4 regions of the Nonomuraea sp. NPDC003709 genome follow, and region 1 is predicted to be linked to each of the others. Evidence: riboswitches for the same ligand, from Rfam matches in the RefSeq annotation. Region 1 holds a riboswitch; each other region holds the start of a gene.
The links. Region 1 has a riboswitch for cyclic di-AMP ahead of ABZX61_RS34145 (hypothetical protein). Riboswitches for the same ligand answer to the same signal wherever they lie in the genome.

Region 1 (4,127 bases):
ATCTCCTCGGCCCCGATTCCCGCCGATCCGGCGGTCACGACGGCCCTTGCGTACTCCTTGGTCTGCAGCAGTCCTGGCACGAACTGGACTTCGTAGGTCCTGATCCTGGCGGCGGCCTCTTCAAGGCCGACGTACGCCTGGAACCACGTGGGCAGGACATCGTTGAACCGGTGCCACCAACCAGGCTCGTTGGCGGTGGCGACCAGGTCGAGTACGGCGGAGCGGGCCTGCTTGTCGATGACCCCGTAGAGGGTCAGCAGGTCCGCCACGTCCCGTTCTTTGAACCCCACTCGGCCCAGCTCCATGCGGCTGATCTTGGATTCGGAGCCACGGATGAGATGGCCCGCCTCCTCACGAGTGACGTTCTTCGCTTCCCTGAGCTTGCGCAGCTGGGAGCCCAGGAGGATGCGCAGCGCCGTCGGTCCGGAACCCGGCTGGTTCTGCGTCACTTTGCCTCCTATCAAGGTCCGCACACACAGTGACACCACATTGCCGGGTATGACAAGGTCTCAACCCCGTGTCCGATTAGCAGAGTTATGCCCCAAAACGCCGCTTGCTACTGCACAATGCAAGTGCACGTGCATTTGGGTCTTGCAGGTGCAGCGATCGTGACCCATGATGGCTTAGTGCATATTGGGCCAAACATGCACTAAGTCGGACTGAACGGGGAGGTATCGGCAGCATGGTGGAGGATCCTCTGGCCACTGCCGATGCATTGCAAATCACCCGTGACGTGGGCTTCGACCACCTGCTGATGGGCGGCAAGCCGTACACGACCTCGTGCCCGTTGCCCTTTCAGGCCGACTCCGTGAAGACGGCCAGGGACGTGACCCGCTCGACCCTGAGGGGCTGGGGCCTGCACGAACTCAGCGACGACGCCGCGCTGGTGGTGTCGGAGCTCGTGACCAACGCGGTGCGCTACGCGATGTACGCGGCGGGACGGCGGGAGATCGAGCTCTTGCTGATGCGCGTACAGCCGCACGTGCTGCTGGCGGTGGCCGACCCCAGCGACGAGGTGCCGCGCCCCAAGGAGCCGGACTTCATCTCGGAGAACGGGCGCGGCCTCTACATCGTCGAGACCTACAGCCAGTGCTGGGGCTGGGACCCGCTGGCCCGCGGCGGCAAGGCCGTGTGGGCGCTGTTCCGCACCGAGCCCTGATCGGCCCCGGTCACTCTCCGGTCACCCCGTCGATGCGCTCGCGCAGCAGATCCGCGTGACCGTTGTGCCGCGCGTACTCCTCGATCATGTGGATGAGGATCCAGCGATGGGTGCATTCCTGGCCTCTGTGGTCACCGACGGCGTCCAGCGGCCTGGCGTCCGAGATGGCGCGGGCGCGCTCGACCTCCTCTTCCCACGTGGCGAAGGCCTCCTTGACCGAGGCGGCGTCCACTTCCTTGAAGTCGGCGTCGTTGTCGCGGTCCTTGTCCCACAGCTTGGGGAGGTCCTCGCCGTTCAGCACGCGGCGGAACCAGGATCGTTCGACGTTCGCCAGGTGCCGGACCAGGCCGAGCAGGGACATGGTCGAGGGTGAGACGGAGCGCAGGCGCAGCTGATCGTCCGACAGGCCCGCGCACTTGACGGCGAGGGTGCCGCGGTGCCATTCGAGCCAGTTGTTCAGCGTGGTCCGCTCGTCGCCGGTGAGAGCGGGCGGGATTCGGGTGTCAGTCATGATGTCCGACCTTATCCAGCTCAGTACATCGAGATGTGGACGTGGTCGTAGTGGTTCTCGGTGACGCTGCCGCGGTCCGACATGGCCCGCCAGCCCGAGCCCATGTTGATGCGCTGCTTCCAGATCACGTACTTGACGCCGAGCTTGCCCTTGTTCTTGAGCGCCCAGTCCGCGATGCGGTCGCCCAGGGCGTTGTTGATGGCCGCGGGCATCGTCCCGCCGGTGCTCATCATGAAGTCGCAGGCCCGCCCGAGCGGGTGCTCGCCGCTGGAGCCCGAGCGGAAGCAGCCCACCGTGTACGGCAGCTTGAAGTTCTTGCCCAGCTCCGCCTTCATCAGCCGCGTACGGGCCGTGATGTTGTCCGAGCCCGAGGGCAGTTCCGGTGCCCAGCTCCCGTCGGACTTGCGGCCGGGACCGAGCGGCACGAGGTCCTGGAGCTTCTTCTTGATGTCGTCGATGATGTCCTCGGCCTCGGAACGCTGTTCGGTCACGTCCTTGGCGTCCACGCCGATCTGGGTGGCCAGCGCGGCGGCCTCGTCGGAGGCCTTCTTCTTGTCGTCGCGGGCCTTGGCCACCCCCTGGACGAGGGCCTGCTGCTCGGCCGTCAGCTGTTCGAGCAGGGCGGCGCCGCCGCCGTTCTGGACCATCAGGACGGAGGGCAGCGACGGGTCGTGGTTCTGGTAGCGCATCCTGGCGAGGTCGCCGACCCGCTGCTCGGCGGCGGCCAGCGTCGTCTCCGCGGCCGCCAGCCGCTCCTTGGCCGCCTTGGCGGCGGCCTGCGCCTTGGCCAGCTCGACGCGCTTGAGGTTGTACTTCTCGATGAGCTTGTCGATCTTGCTGTTGAGCTGCTTGAGCTGGGCGCGGAGCTCGGCCTCCGACGGCTTGGGGGCCGCCGAGGCCGCGGTCGCCGGCAGGAGGGCGACGGCTGCGGCGGCGACGAGGCCGATGGCAAGAGTCGCGGGGGACGGAGCCGCCACGTGGATGTTCCTCTCCCTCTGCCGGCCGGGTTAGCTGACGGGTTCGGGCTGGGAGCTGCGTGCCCTACCACCGAAGTGGATTCACCCCAGGTGCGGATGGGTCCCCGGCTCCCGGGCGACTCGCCCGGGATTAGGCGTGTGCCTGCTGTTACGGCCAGGCACAAAAGGGATGTTAGTGGTAGATCACGAGTAACGCGACCCCCATTAGAAATCTAATAGTGATCTACCTGTGATCGAAGCATCCGCGCGGCCTCCTCCGGCAGCACGTCGTTCACGAACGCCCCCATGGCGGACTCCGACCCGGCCAGGTACTTGAGCTTGCCCGGCGCCCGCCTGATGCTGAACAGCTCCAGGTGCAGGTAGCCGAGCTCGCGGTCCTGCCGCACGGGCGCCTGGTGCCAGGCCGAGATGTACGGCATCACCACGCCGAACAGGTCGTCGAAGGCCCGCAGCACCGAGGTGTACAGGGGCGCGAACGCCGACCGCTCCTCCTCCGTCAGCGCCGCCAGATCGGGCACCTGCCGGTGCGGGTAGATGTGCACCTCGTACGGCCACCGCGCGGCGGCCGGCACGAACGCCGTCCACAACTCGTTGGAGGCCACCACGCGCGTCCCCGCGGCCCGCTCGGCGGCCAGCACGTCGGCGAACAGGTTCCCCTTCGAGTAGCGCCTGGCGGCGGCGAGCTGGAGCCTGGTCCTGGGCGTGACGTACGGGTAGGCGTAGATCTGGCCGTGCGGGTGGGCCAGCGTGATGCCGATCTCCTCGCCCCGGTTCTCGAAGCAGAACACCTGCTCCACGCCCTCGATCCCGGACAGCTCGGCCGTCCGGTCGGCCCACGCCTCCATGACCAGCTCCACCTGGCCGTCGGAGAGCTGGGAGAACGACGACGAATGCTCAGAGGTGAAGCAGACCACCTCGCACCGCCCCACTCCCGGCCGGACCTCACTCAGGCCCCCCACGTCTGTATAAGTCCCGAAATTGGTGGAGAAGGAGGGGAATCGGTTCTCGAACACCACCACGTCGTAGTCGTACGCCGGGATCTCCGACGAGCGCGTGTCCGACGACGGGCACAGCGGGCACTCGCTCGCCGAGCCGGTCGGCTGGAACGTGCGCGTCTGCCGGTGCCCCGCCATCGCGATCCACTCCTCGGTCAGCGGGTCGTAGCGCAGCTCGGAGGCCACCGGCCGGGGGTCGAGCACCCGCCGGTCGATCGCGCTCCGGTCGGCGTCGTCCCGCTGATCGAAGTAGATCAGCTCACGGCCGTCGGCCAGATGGGTGATGGTGCGCTTCACGAGCCCTCCGCGATGATCAGTTCTCCGGCCCGTTCGGCCAGCTCCATGCGTGCGTCCTCAGGCAGCCCCGCGTCGCTGACGACCACGTCGGCCTCGGTCAGCTCGGCGATGGTGCTGATGCCGACCGTGTTCCACTTCGTGTGGTCGGCGGGGATGACCAGCCGGTTGGCGGCCGCCACCAGCTCCCT
Region 2 (4,127 bases), on a different contig from region 1:
GCGTCACGGACGCGTGTCCCGCGATAACGCGGGTATCGATCATGCGGAATATCCATGGCGAACTGATCGAAAACCGGAACGCTGGTCAGGGCCATTCCGGAAGCCCCAATGTGATCACTCTACGTTCTGACATATCGCGAGTGCGTCATATATAGCGGATCATGTCAATAGCGCTCGTCAAGTGCGGCGATTGTCATGCTTGACGACCTTTCCACGATGCGTTTACCGTCTGCGAGGAGCGGCTTTGGCCCGTCTGTGAGGTCCAAGTTCTGCTGTTGGGGGGAGGGCTCCCGATGGATGTGCTCACTGAAGGCGTTGAGCTCAGCCATGCTGATTTGGCGCTGCTGGCGGAGTTGGCCAAGGGAGTCACGGTCGATCGGGTTGGGCGGCGGCTGGATATCAGCGGGCGCACGGTACGACGAAGATTGCGCGGCATCTGCGACCGCATAGGCGTGGCCACGGCGATCGAGGCCGTGGCCTGGGCAGCCCGCCGCCAGCTGATCTAGCCGCGGCGGACCGCCGGGGTGCGGGCTCAGTCGGCGATGCGCACCGCGCCGGCGAACGGCCGCCTCGCGATCGACGCGATCCGTACGACGTCACCCGTCTGCGGGGCGTGCACCATCATGCCGCCGCCGATGTAGATGCCCACGTGGTGCAGGTCGCTGTAGAAGAACACCAGGTCGCCCGGCCGGAGTTCCTCGCGCGAGACGTGCCGGCCGGCCGTCCACTGGTCGCCGGTGTAGTGCGGCAGCGAGATGCCCACCCGCTGGAACGCCGCCATGACGAGCCCGGAGCAGTCGTACGAGCCGGGGCCCTCGGCGCCCCAGACGTACGGCTTGAGCTGCTGCGTGAGCGCCCACCGCGCGGCCTCAGCGGCCTTCCCCGAGCCCGGGATCGGCAGGTTGACGCGCACGGCCCGCGTGCCGGGGCGCCCGGCCTCGCCCAGGGCCCGACTGAACAGGCTGCTCTCGACCTTCGTCACCAGCTTGGTGATCTTGTTGCGCTTGGCCTCGAGGTCCGTGACGAGCTTCTGGACCTCGTCGATGCGGGCCGTGGCGCTCTCCTTGGCGCGGGTGGCCGTGTCCATCGCCTTGGTGAGCTGGTTGATCTCCTCGCCCTGCTCGGTCTGCAGCGCGTACGAGGTCGCGGCGCGGTTGAGGAAGCCCTCGGGGTCGTCGGAGGTGGTGAAGGCGAGGGTCTTCAGGCCGCCCGTGATGTAGGCGTTCTGGGCCAGCGCGACGGCTTTCGAGCGCTTGGCGGCGAGATCCGTCTCGCTGCTCGTCAGCGTCTTCTCCGCGGCCTCGGCGGCCTTCTTGGCGGTCTTGAGCTTCTCCCGCTGGCCGTTGTACTGCTCGGTCAGCGTCTCGATGTCGGTGTGCAGCTTCGTGGCCTGGTCGGCGAGCTCTTTCAGCGAGGGCTCGGGATCCGCGGACGCCGAACCGACGGGGATGGCGAACAGCAGCGCGGCGACTGTGAGACTCACCACACCGACGCGGCGTCGTCGCCGGGCCCGTTCCGGAGGGCGGGCGTGCTTGCCCGCCGACTTCCCCCCACCGCTGAGCGTGGGCTTCACCAACCAGCTCCTCTCGTCGACGCCTACCGGGTTAGCTGACGGGTTCGGGCCGGAGCAGCCCTACCGAAAGACTCGGATTCACCCCAGTGGTGGCGTAGGAGGTCGCCACCGGCGGTTCCCCGGCTTCTCTTGCGAGAATTGGGCGTGCATCCCGCGCGACACGCGGGAAACATTGTCGCTGGACACTAATGCACTCCGGGTTCGTGCTCAACCAGAACTGCCAAGTCTGTAGAGGTTTCACAACCGAAGGGTCACAAGGTGATCTCGTGGTCACCCGTGCGGAAGAGGCCCTACGCCCTATTTGTCCGCGCTTTCGGCGGGCGCGAGCTGGCCGCGCGGTCCCGTGCCGATCTGACCACGAGATGTAACAAGATGGGCCGAGACATGGGAGTTAGGGCTGAGCCGTAATGAGATCTGTACCCTGGAGAACCATGGAGCAGGTGGCCGAGCTGACAGTGCCCGAGACCGCGGTGGTGGTCCGGCGTGCCCGCACGCCCGACGTGCGCATGGTCAGACGCCTGGTGGACACCTACGCGGGGGCGGGGCCGCGGCTCCTGGAGAAGGCCACGGTGACGCTGTACGAGGACGTACAGGAGTTCTGGGTGGCCGAGCGAGACGGGCAGGTCGTCGGCTGCGGCGCGCTCCACGTGCTCTGGGAGGACCTCGCGGAGGTCCGCACGGTGGCGGTGGATCCCGAGTGCCGGGGGATGGGCGTCGGCCACCGGATCGTCTCCGCGCTGATCCAGCAGGCTAAGGATTTGGGTCTGCGACGTGTATTCTGTCTTACTTTTGAGGTCGACTTCTTCGCGCGACTCGGGTTCCGCCCGATTCAGGGCACACCGGTCTCACCTGAGGTCTACGCCGAACTGCTGGCCTCGTACGACGAGGGTGTTGCCGAGTTTTTGGATCTTGAACACGTCAAGCCGAACACGCTGGGAAACACCCGCATGCTGCTCCACCTGACATCGGGTGACGTGGACCTTGACCAGATGGAAAGGTGATTGTTGATACCTATGTCGATACGTTGGGCAGCACAGGCATGTGTCCTGACACGTGCCACATGCGCACTCGAAGCGAGGTGACACGGTGAGCACCGGACAGCCGCCGTATCCACAGGACGAATCCGGAGACAACTCTGCGCCTCCCTATTACGGGCAGCAGAACCAGGGCCGCCACCCCGGCGAGCCCGACCCGGACGCGACTGTGATCGGCTACCGGGCGGACGACGCCTATGGGCAGCAGCCCCCGTACGGTCAGCAGGGCTATGGCCAGCAACAGCAGTACGGACAGCAACAGCAGTACGGTCAGCAGCAACCCCAGTACGGACAGCAGCAGCACGGCCAGCAACCCCAGTACGGCCAGCAGCAGCAGTCCCAGCCTGACTACGGCCAGCAGGCCCAGTCCCAGCAGGGCTACGGGCAGCAGGGCTACGGTCAGCAGCCGCAGTCCCAGGCGGACTACGGTCAGCAGCAGTACGGCCAGCAGGGCTACGGTCAGCAGCCGCAGTCGGGTCAGCAGGGCTATGGCCAGCAGTACGGCCAGCAGCAGCAGTCCCAGCCCGGCTACGGCCAGCAGGCCCAGTCCCAGCCGGGTTACGGGCAGCAGCCGCAGTCGGGTCAGCAGGGCTACGGCCAGCAGTACGGCCAGCAACCCCAGTCGCAGCCGGACTACGGTCAGCAGCAGTACGGCCAGCAGCCGCAGTCCCAGCCGGACTACGGTCAGCAGCAGTACGGTCAGCAGCCCCAGTCGCAGCCCGATTACGGCCAGCAGCAGTACGGCCAGCAGGGCTACGGCCAGCAGCAGCAGTCCCAGCCCGGCTACGCCCAGCAGGGCTACGGCGACCAGCAGTACGGCCAGCAGCAGTACGGGCAGCAGGGTTACGGGCAGGCGCAGCAGTACGGCCAGCCCGGCTACGGCCAGGCCTACGGCCAGCCCGGGCCCGTGGGCGTGCAGCCGCCCGGCGCGCCGGCACCGCTGGCGGAGTGGTGGCAGCGCCTGGTGGCGAGGCTCATCGATGGGGTCATCCTCTTCATCGTGAACCTGGTCATCGGTCTGATCATGGGCGTGCTGTTCCTGGCCACCTACTCTTCGCTGGACGGCAGCAGCGGCGGCATGTTCTCAGGTGTGGTCGTGACCATCCTGACGGCGCTCGTCGTGACCGCCCTGTGGGTCGCCTACGACTTCTTCCTCCTGAAGGCGAAGGGGCAGACCGTCGGCAAGATGGTCATGGGCATCAAGGTCGTCCCCGTGGGCCAAGGCATACCGCCGGGTGGCCTGCCGACCGACGTGGCGCTCAAGCGCGCCGGCGTGACGTGGGGCGGCTGGATCCTCAACGCTCTCCCTCTGGGCTTCATCGGCTCGCTGCTCGCCTACGCGGCCGTGGGCGTCAACGGCGCCTCCCAGCTCTGGGACAAGCCGCTGCAGCAGACGTTCGCGGACAAGTTCTCCAACACCGTGGTGGTGAAGATCAAGTAGTCCAAGCGTCAGGTAAAAGCAGGGGCCGGCTTCGCGTCGGCCCCTGTTTTGTGTGCACAGGCCGTACCAAAATGGGGAA
Region 3 (4,127 bases), on a different contig from region 1:
CGGTAGTGGTCGATCCGCAGCGCGACATCGACCACGTCCTCGCCCTGACCGGTCGCCTGGGGGTGCGGATCACCCACGTGGTGGAGACCCATCTGCACAACGACTACGTCTCCGGCGGTCTGGCGCTGGCACGGGTGAGCGGGGCGGCGTACCTGGTGGGCGGGGCCGAGGAGGTCGGCTTCGACCGTGTGCCGGTGCACGACGGAGATCGGATCGCCGTCTCCGAGCGGATGTGGCTGGACGTGGTGACCACGCCGGGACACACCTTCCACCACCTGTCCTACGTGCTGGCCGGTCCGGGAGGGCCGGAGGGGGTGTTCACCGGAGGATCGCTGTTGTTCGGCGGCACCGGGCGTACCGACCTGCTGGGCGCCGAGCATGCCCGCACCCTGGCCCGCCACCAGCACGCCTCCGCGCGGCGGCTGTCCGGCCTGCTGCCCGACGGCGCGCGGCTCTGGCCGACGCACGGGTTCGGCAGCTTCTGCGCGGTCACGCAGTCCGGCGCGTCCGCCTCGACCATCGGCCGGGAGAAGGACGTCAACCCGGTGCTGCGGATGGAGGCCGACGACTTCGTCACCCACATCCTGGAAGGGCTGGACGCCTACCCCGCCTATTACGCCCACATGGGCGCGCGCAACGCCGCCGGCGCGGAGCCGATCGACCTGACCCCGGCGCGGCCGGCCGACAGCGCTGAGCTGCTGGCTCGCCTGCGGGCGGGCGAATGGGTGGTGGACCTGCGCTCACGCAAGGCGTTCGCGGACCGGCACCTGGCCGGCACGCTCAGCTTCGGCCTGGACGGGCCGATGGCGACCTGGCTGGGCTGGCTGGCCCCGTGGGACATGCCGCTCACGCTGCTCGGCGAGTCGGCCGAACAGGTCGCCGCCGCCCAGCGCGAACTGGCCCGCATCGGCATAGACCGCCCGGCCGCCGCCTCGACCGGCACCGTCGAACAGTGGGCCGGACACGACCCGGGCCTGATCGCCGAGCTGACCACCGCGACCTTCGCCGACCTGGCCGCCGCCCGCGCGAGCGAACCGGCCATCTCCCGCGCGGGGGAACCGGTCGGCGGCCCGACCGTCCTGGACGTGCGGATGGGCAACGAATGGCGGGCCGGTCACGTGGCCGGCGCCGTGCACATCCCGCTGCCGGAGCTGCCGGAGCGCCTGGCCGAGGTGCCGGCGGGAACGGTGTGGGTGCACTGCGGCACCGGCTACCGGGCCGCGGCGGCCGCGAGCCTGCTGGCCCGCAGCGGCCGTCAGGTGGTCCACATCGACGACGCCTACTCCCGGGCCGCCGACGCCGGCCTGCCCATCACCACCCCCGACGAGACCCCCTCTTGACCACCCTCGGCCCCGGCGACACCGGGACGCCTGCCCGGATCCGGTGACCCGCCGGGGCCGATCGACGTGCGGACTCCCGGAGAGTTGGAGTCCGCCCGCCTGCCCGGCTCCCGCGTGCCCGACGGCGCCGCGGACGTCAAAGGACAGGGCTGGAGTCACGATTACCCGCAGAACGGCGTTTGGTCACAATGGCAACGCATGAATGGTCTGTCCCACCCGTGCCGAGATCATAAAGGCCCGCAAGCGACCCCCCCGATTTTTTGCCAAGCACCAGAATCCCTACAGGCACGGCATTTCAGCGCCGCCCAGTCGCCGACACCCGCGAATCAGATTTGCACTACTTGCACCATCTATGGATATATGTCTATCTTTTGCCTAGTTGCGGCACGGATGTGGCGCCCTTTCGCCGCATCGTTGCCGCTTCGTTGACCGGACCGCGCGCTGCCCGAAGAAGCCCTTCGGGGACAGCGTCCGGCCGCCGAATCCGCACCTCGCGGAACCGGGGACCCACGTTCTTGGGGTGAATCGGACGCCAGCCCAGGCTGCGCCATGTAGGGCACTTCCAGGCCCGAACCCGTCAGCTAACCCGGTAGGCGGTATGGAAGCAAGGAGTCAATGCCTCATGTCCAAGCCCCGGCTTGCCACCATCGCCTGCATCCTCAAGAATCACCGCGATCTCCTCACCAAATACCTCAGCTTCGCCGTCGCCGTCGCGATCCTCGCCGCAACCGCCGCCATCACCACCTTCGCATTCGCATCGCCCACCGAGCAGAGCCCGGCGCAGGCGACTCGCCATGGAGCCGGACCCCTCATCTACGGCCTGGACATCTCCAATTACGAGCCCCTGTACGACTGGAATGCCAGCCCGGCCAAGTTCGGCATCATCAAAGCCACAGAAGGCACGTCCTTCCGCGACGCCTCATTCGCCAGGCACTGGCGCGAGCTGGGCAAGAAGGGCATCGTGCGCGGGGCGTACCACTACGGCCATCCCCGCAACAATCCCATCGCGGAGGCCGAGCACTTCCTGTCCGTGGTGAACTCGCAGCCCGCCAAGGCCGGCGACCTGCTGGTCCTTGACCTGGAGACCGCGAACGGCAGATCCGTCGCCGAGGTCAACGCCTGGGCCAAGACGTGGCTGTCGTACGTGAAGGACCAGACGGGGATCACCCCGATGTTCTACAGCGGCTGGAACTTCGCCAACAAGTACGGCAAGGGCCTGTCCGAGTACCCGCTGTGGGTCGCCCACTACAGCAAGGCCAAGGGGGCCATCACCCCGCCCGCCGACTGGAAGTCCTGGGCCATCCACCAGTACTCCGAGTCCCCTGTCGACCAGAACGTCTCCGCGCTGACCGCCGACCAGTTGCGCGGCCTGGGCCGCCCCACGGCCTGAGCCCACCCGGCGGGTCCGCACCGCGATCGGGTTGCTCCCAGGTGAACGCCGCCCCGCGTGCTCCTCTCGGCCCGGAGGAGCACGCGGTGGACGCCGGTCACGGATGGCACCGGTGAAGGCCGCCTCGGACAACGGCTCAGCGGACCCCGGCAGTCTTGCCCAATGCAAATCTTGCACAATGCCATGAACACTCCCGCACCCTCCCGCGTATCCCTCAGTGACCGGCGCCACTCACGAAGGCCGCGTCCAAGGGACCGGAAGGGGATGACGGCGTATGCGACTCCTCGACAGCCGTCGCGCTCTCATCAGTTGCGGCATTGCCGCCCTCTGCACTCTGACCGCCTGCGCCGGCTACACGCCGACGCCCGTCTCTGACACCGCCGGCCTGAGCACCGAGCCGACCGCCGTCGAGACAGGACCGACCGACGCACCCACCGTCCAACCCGTGGAGGACGAGCCGGAGGCCCGCACCCGGCAGACCAAGTGGGGACCGCTGTCCGAGGCCGACCAGGAGCTCATCAAGAAGGTCCGGCTCGCCAGCCTGTGGGAGATGCCCATGGCCCAGGACGCGATACAGCGCGCCAACAGCGCCCGCGTCCGCCAGGTCAGCAAGGAGATCGCGGCTCAGCACGACATGCTCGACGGGCAGGTTCGCGACGTGGCCGCCAAGCTGAAGGTCAAACTGCCGGTGAAGCCCACGCCTCAGCAGCAGGACTGGATGACAGATATTTCCGGCAGGTCCGGATCCGCCTATGACAAGACGTACGTCAAATGGCTGCGGCTGGCGCACGGACAGATCTTCACCCTGATCGGCACGGTACGCGGCACCACGCAGAACACCCTGGTCCGGCGCTTCTCCGAACAGGCCAACGCCGCGGTGCTCAACCACCAGCGCCTCCTGGAGAGCACCGGCCTGACCACACCCGAGAGCTTCCCCACCCCGTCCATCTGACGGCCGAGGAGGGAGCCCGCACGGCTTCCGGCCGCCGCGAGGTGCCGGCATTTGGTCGGCGGCTCAGCGCCGCGTGAGCGATTCAGACAGCGGACCAGCCCAGCGGGTTCGGCACGTTCAGAGGTGGCTCGCCGCCCGCCTCGTTGAAGGCGTTCATGGCCGAGATGAGCGCCCGGCGCTGCCTGGCCGACATCCGCGCCACGATCGCGCCGATCTCCTCCCTGCGGCGCGCGGTCACCTCGTCCACGATGCGGCGTCCCTCGTCCGTCAGCCGCATCAGGCTCTCGCGCCGGTTGTGCGGATTGACCTCCCGTACGATCAACCCGGCAGCCACCAGCCGATCGGCCATCCGCATCGCCGTGGAGGAGTTGACCCCCAGCAGCTCCGCCATCGTGACCAGCTTGGTCTCACCATGGCCGGCCAGCACGACGAGCATCCTGAACTG
Region 4 (4,127 bases), on a different contig from region 1:
AAGGCGCTGCTGCTGATCGGGATGGTGGTGTTCGTGGCCGGGTCCGCGCTGTGCGGGGCGGCGCAGGACATGCCGCAGCTCATCGCGTTCCGCGCGCTGCAGGGACTCGGCGCGGGCGCGCTGCTGCCGCTGTCGATGGCGTTGGTGATGGAGATGTTCCCTCCGGGTACGAACGGCGCCCGCGTGCAGGGTGCGTTCGGCGGCGTGATGGGCCTGACGTACCTGGCCGGGCCGTTCCTGGGCGGGTTGTTCACCGACCACGCGACCTGGCGGTGGGCCTTCTACGTGAACGTGCCGATCGGCCTCGTGCTGATCGCGATCGTCGCGCGCCGCCTGCCGAACCGGCCGGGCGTGGGCGGCGGCGGGCGCCCCGACTACGCGGGCATCGCGGTCTTCACCGTGGCCATCAGCGCGCTGCTGCTGGGCCTGACGGAGAAGGGCCTGGACGGCCACACCTGGACCGACGCCGCCGTGGCCGGGCCGATCGTGCTCGCGGTCGCGTTGCTGGCGGTGTTCGTGCTGGTAGAGAGGCGGGCGGTCAGCCCGATCATGCCCATGCACCTGTTCGGCAACCGCACCTACACGCTCGTGAACGTCACGTCCTTCTTCACGGCCTTCTGCATGTACGCCGGCGTGGTGTTCCTGCCGCGTTACTTCCAGCAGTCCCTCGGCGTCAGCGCGACCGAGTCCGGGCTGAGGATCTACCCGATGACGCTGGCCATGGTCCTGGGCAGCGTCGTCATGGGCACGCTCATGTCCAGGACCAGGGTCTACAAGCCGTGGCTGGTCGCCTCCCCGTTCCTGCTCGTCGCGGGCGCCCTGCTCTGCCTGAACCTGACCGCGCAGACCAACGGGCTCCTGCTGGCCGGCTGGATGCTGCTGATCGGGCTGGGCATGGGCCCGATGCTGTCCGGCCTGACCGTGGCCTCCCAGCAGTCCGTCGAGCCGCAGTACATCGGCGTCGCCTCCGCGAACCTGACCTTCTTCCGCCAGATCGGCGGCTCCGTGGCGCTGGCCGTCGGCGGCACCCTCTACACCTCGACGGTCACGGCGGAGGCGCCCGTGCACGGCCTGGCCGCCGCGCACGCCTCCGCCGCGGCGGCGGTCATCCCGTCGCTGGGGGTGGCAGGGGCGCTGCTCGCTTTGATCGCGCTGGTGGTGATGCCGGCCAGGCGGCTGGAGGTGCCCGCCACGCCGCAGAACAGGGTTGAGGCCAGTTTCGCGTCATAAGCGGCGCCATGCGAAGCTGTGATAGTCCCCAACACCATGGAGGTCCTCATGGCGGAAACACCGGAGCCGGAAGTCAGCGAGACTCCCGAGGACGAGATGAAGCGCAAGTTCCGCGAGGCGCTGGAGCGCAAGCGTAACCAGCACGCGGACTCGAGCGCGGGTGGCAAGGGCGGCGACCCATCGAAGATCCACGGGGCGCACGGTCCGGCTGCGAGTAAAAGATCGTTCAGGCGCAAGAGCGGCGGCTGAGGCCGGGAATTTCAAGGGGGTACGGCAATGCCGTGCCCCCTTTCTCTATGCCGGGGGCAGGTAGATCTTTACACCGATTCATGACGAACTGTTTGTGTTTGTCCGGAATACGTGGTTAGAGTGATGCCCACTTACCAGCCGGTGGCGTGGACCACACAAGGGAACCAGCCGGCTGGCGCCTAATCCCGATCACTCGGGAGCCGGGGACCCACCTCCCTGGGGTGAATCCGACTTTGCGTCGGTAGGGCAACTCCACCGCCCGAACCCGTCAGCTAACCCGGTAGGCGAGATGGAGAGGACATATGCAGAACTTGAATGATCACGTAGAACACCCCTACAGCGTGATGACGGCCGCCCTCTGAGCGGTCCCTTCTCCAGGCTCGTTTCGCGCTCCGCGTAGCTCTCCCCCTGTCAGGTGCTTTCCCCTGCTACGCCCTTTTTCAAGCGAGCGCAATCTCCCTGCCCCCTCGCGAAGGACTGTACTTTTCATGTCTGCACGTTCTGGTTTGCGTACCCTCGCTCTGCTCACCGCCTCCACCGTCGGCGCGCTCACCATCGCCGGCACCGCGGCCCACGCCGACTCCAACACGGAAGAGAAGGTCCTGCTCAAGGGCTCGACCACTGCTTCGTACTTCTGGGACGACTCCTCCGGCCGCGCCGGGGACACCGGCCTGCCCGCCAGCGGCAAGCCCATGCAGAAAGGTATGGCCGCCAGCCCGAGCTGGCCGCTCATGACCGAGGGATACGTGATTCACGACGGCAAGAAGCTGCCCTTCTTCGTCGGCGACCGCGGCCCGGGCGTGCCCTCCAACAACGGCGTCATGCTCGACCTGGACGGCAAGACGTTCGCGGAGCTGACCGGCGGCTCGTTCAACATGGAGACGCTCGGCGTCGACGGCGTCGGCGGCCAGGGGCACATCAAGGTCGACTACGTCATCACCAAGTGGGGCAACGGTCCCGGCAAGAAGAACTACCCGGTCCCGTTCTCGACCGGCGCCTGGTCCGAGCGCGACGACAACCCGGCCGAGCCCCCGGCGGCCGGTGCGGCCGTGCCGCCGCCGGCGCGCGAGGCCGGAGAGTGGAGCGCCAGCACGGGCGCCGTCGTGGCCAGCGCCGTGGCCGCGGTGGGCGGCGGCGTGGTGCTCGCCAGCGACCGCGTTCGCAATCTTCTCAAGGGCTGAACTTTACGGACCTGGACCAGAATGTCATTCTGGTCCTCGTGACCACCCGCGTAGCCGCGAACGGCATCGAAATCGCCTACGAGAGCTTCGGCTCGCACGAGGGGCGCCCCCTGCTCCTCATCATGGGGCTCGGCGCGCAGCTCATCCACTGGGATGAAGGGCTCTGCGCGCTGCTGGCGGACCAGGGACACCACGTCGTACGGTTCGACAACCGCGACGCCGGTCTCTCCACACACTTCCACGACAAGGGCGTTCCCGCGATGGGGGCGCCCTCGCCGTATCTGCTGGACGACCTGGCCGACGACTCGGCGGGACTCATGGACGCGCTGGGCTGGCCGGCCGCCCACGTGGTCGGAGCGTCGATGGGCGGCATGATCGCCCAGGCGCTGGCCATCCGCCACCCGGACCGGGTGCTGACCCTGACCTCGATCATGTCCACCCCCGGCCCCTCGGCGGCCCCGCCCACCGAGGCCGCGCTCGCCACCCTCATGGCCGCGCCTCCCGCCGACCGCGAAGCGGTCCAGGCCCAGGCGGTGCTGACCTGGTCGGTCATCGGCTCGCCCGGATACGAGCTGGACCGCGAGCGGATCACCCTGCTGGCCGGACTCGCGTTCGACCGCTGCTTCGACCCCGGCGGGACGGCCCGGCAGCTCGCCGCCATCATGGCCTCGGGCGACCGCACGGCAGGGCTCGCCGGGGTGCGGGTGCCCACGCTGGTGCTGCACGGGGAGGCGGACCAGCTCGTCCCGGTCGCGGGCGGCCAGGCCACGGCCGCGGCCGTCCCGGGCGCCCGGCTGGTGACCTACCCGGGCATGGGCCACGACCTGCCGCGCATGCTCTGGCCGTCCGTCGTGGCCGAGATCAGCAAGCTCACCGCTCCCTAGCCGAAGTGGGCACGGGTCTCCGCGAACGCCTGGTCCGTGCCCTCCAGCGCCCTGGCCACGTCGGCCTCCGTGTGCGCGGCCGACATGAACCAGTTGTGCCACGGGTGCAGGTAGACCCCGTGCCGCAGGCAGGCGTCGCTCCACCACATCGCGACGGAGAGGTCGGCGTCCCCGTCGAAGCTGAGCCACGGGATCGTGACGGGTCCCGTCTGGTTCACCACGAACCCGTGGGACTTGGCCTGCGCGTAAAGCCCCTCACGGAGCTGCGTGCCCGCGCGTTCCATGGCGCCGATGCCGTCCGTGTCGCGTAGCGTCTCGATGGTCGCCTTGGCCGCCGCCATGGCGACCGCCGAGAACCAGAACGACCCCGTCGAGTACAGCGTCTGCGCCGGTCCGCGCAGCGCGTCCGTGCCGGTGACGGCGGCGATCGGGTAGCCGTTCGCCATGGCCTTCGACCAGGCGGTCAGGTCGGGCCGCACCCCGTACGGCTCCCAGGACCCCCGCAGGTCGACCCGGAACCCGGCCCGCACGTCGTCGATCACCAGCGCGGCCCCGAGCCGGTCGGCCAGGGCGCGGGCGCCCC

Region 2: linked by a shared signal. The riboswitch ahead of ABZX61_RS11330 (C40 family peptidase) and the one ahead of ABZX61_RS34145 (hypothetical protein) in region 1 are both predicted to bind cyclic di-AMP.
Region 3: linked by a shared signal. The riboswitch ahead of ABZX61_RS31960 (GH25 family lysozyme) and the one ahead of ABZX61_RS34145 (hypothetical protein) in region 1 are both predicted to bind cyclic di-AMP.
Region 4: linked by a shared signal. The riboswitch ahead of ABZX61_RS29975 (hypothetical protein) and the one ahead of ABZX61_RS34145 (hypothetical protein) in region 1 are both predicted to bind cyclic di-AMP.

What each region holds. Positions count from the first base shown of each region.
Region 1 is NZ_JBEXMW010000012.1:363,061-367,187, reverse strand. It holds gene ABZX61_RS34160 (helix-turn-helix transcriptional regulator) at 1-449, opposite strand, end outside; gene ABZX61_RS34155 (ATP-binding protein) at 683-1,159, shown strand; gene ABZX61_RS34150 (DinB family protein) at 1,170-1,670, opposite strand; gene ABZX61_RS34145 (hypothetical protein) at 1,691-2,647, opposite strand; cyclic di-AMP (ydaO/yuaA leader) riboswitch at 2,653-2,794, opposite strand; gene galT (galactose-1-phosphate uridylyltransferase) at 2,860-3,939, opposite strand; gene ABZX61_RS34135 (DeoR/GlpR family DNA-binding transcription regulator) at 3,936-4,127, opposite strand, start outside.
Region 2 is NZ_JBEXMW010000003.1:570,134-574,260, forward strand. It holds gene ABZX61_RS11325 (LuxR C-terminal-related transcriptional regulator) at 294-506, shown strand; gene ABZX61_RS11330 (C40 family peptidase) at 533-1,573, opposite strand; cyclic di-AMP (ydaO/yuaA leader) riboswitch at 1,579-1,728, opposite strand; gene ABZX61_RS11335 (amino-acid N-acetyltransferase) at 2,005-2,574, shown strand; gene ABZX61_RS11340 (RDD family protein) at 2,660-4,048, shown strand.
Region 3 is NZ_JBEXMW010000011.1:274,521-278,647, forward strand. It holds gene ABZX61_RS31955 (MBL fold metallo-hydrolase) at 1-1,340, shown strand, start outside; cyclic di-AMP (ydaO/yuaA leader) riboswitch at 1,807-1,951, shown strand; gene ABZX61_RS31960 (GH25 family lysozyme) at 1,963-2,730, shown strand; gene ABZX61_RS31965 (DUF4142 domain-containing protein) at 3,005-3,682, shown strand; gene ABZX61_RS31970 (MarR family transcriptional regulator) at 3,765-4,127, opposite strand, start outside.
Region 4 is NZ_JBEXMW010000010.1:240,215-244,341, reverse strand. It holds gene ABZX61_RS29985 (MDR family MFS transporter) at 1-1,230, shown strand, start outside; gene ABZX61_RS29980 (DUF5302 domain-containing protein) at 1,279-1,479, shown strand; cyclic di-AMP (ydaO/yuaA leader) riboswitch at 1,646-1,781, shown strand; partial or broken gene ABZX61_RS29975 (hypothetical protein) at 2,082-2,447, shown strand; gene ABZX61_RS29970 (alpha/beta fold hydrolase) at 2,699-3,544, shown strand; gene ABZX61_RS29965 (aminotransferase class III-fold pyridoxal phosphate-dependent enzyme) at 3,541-4,127, opposite strand, start outside.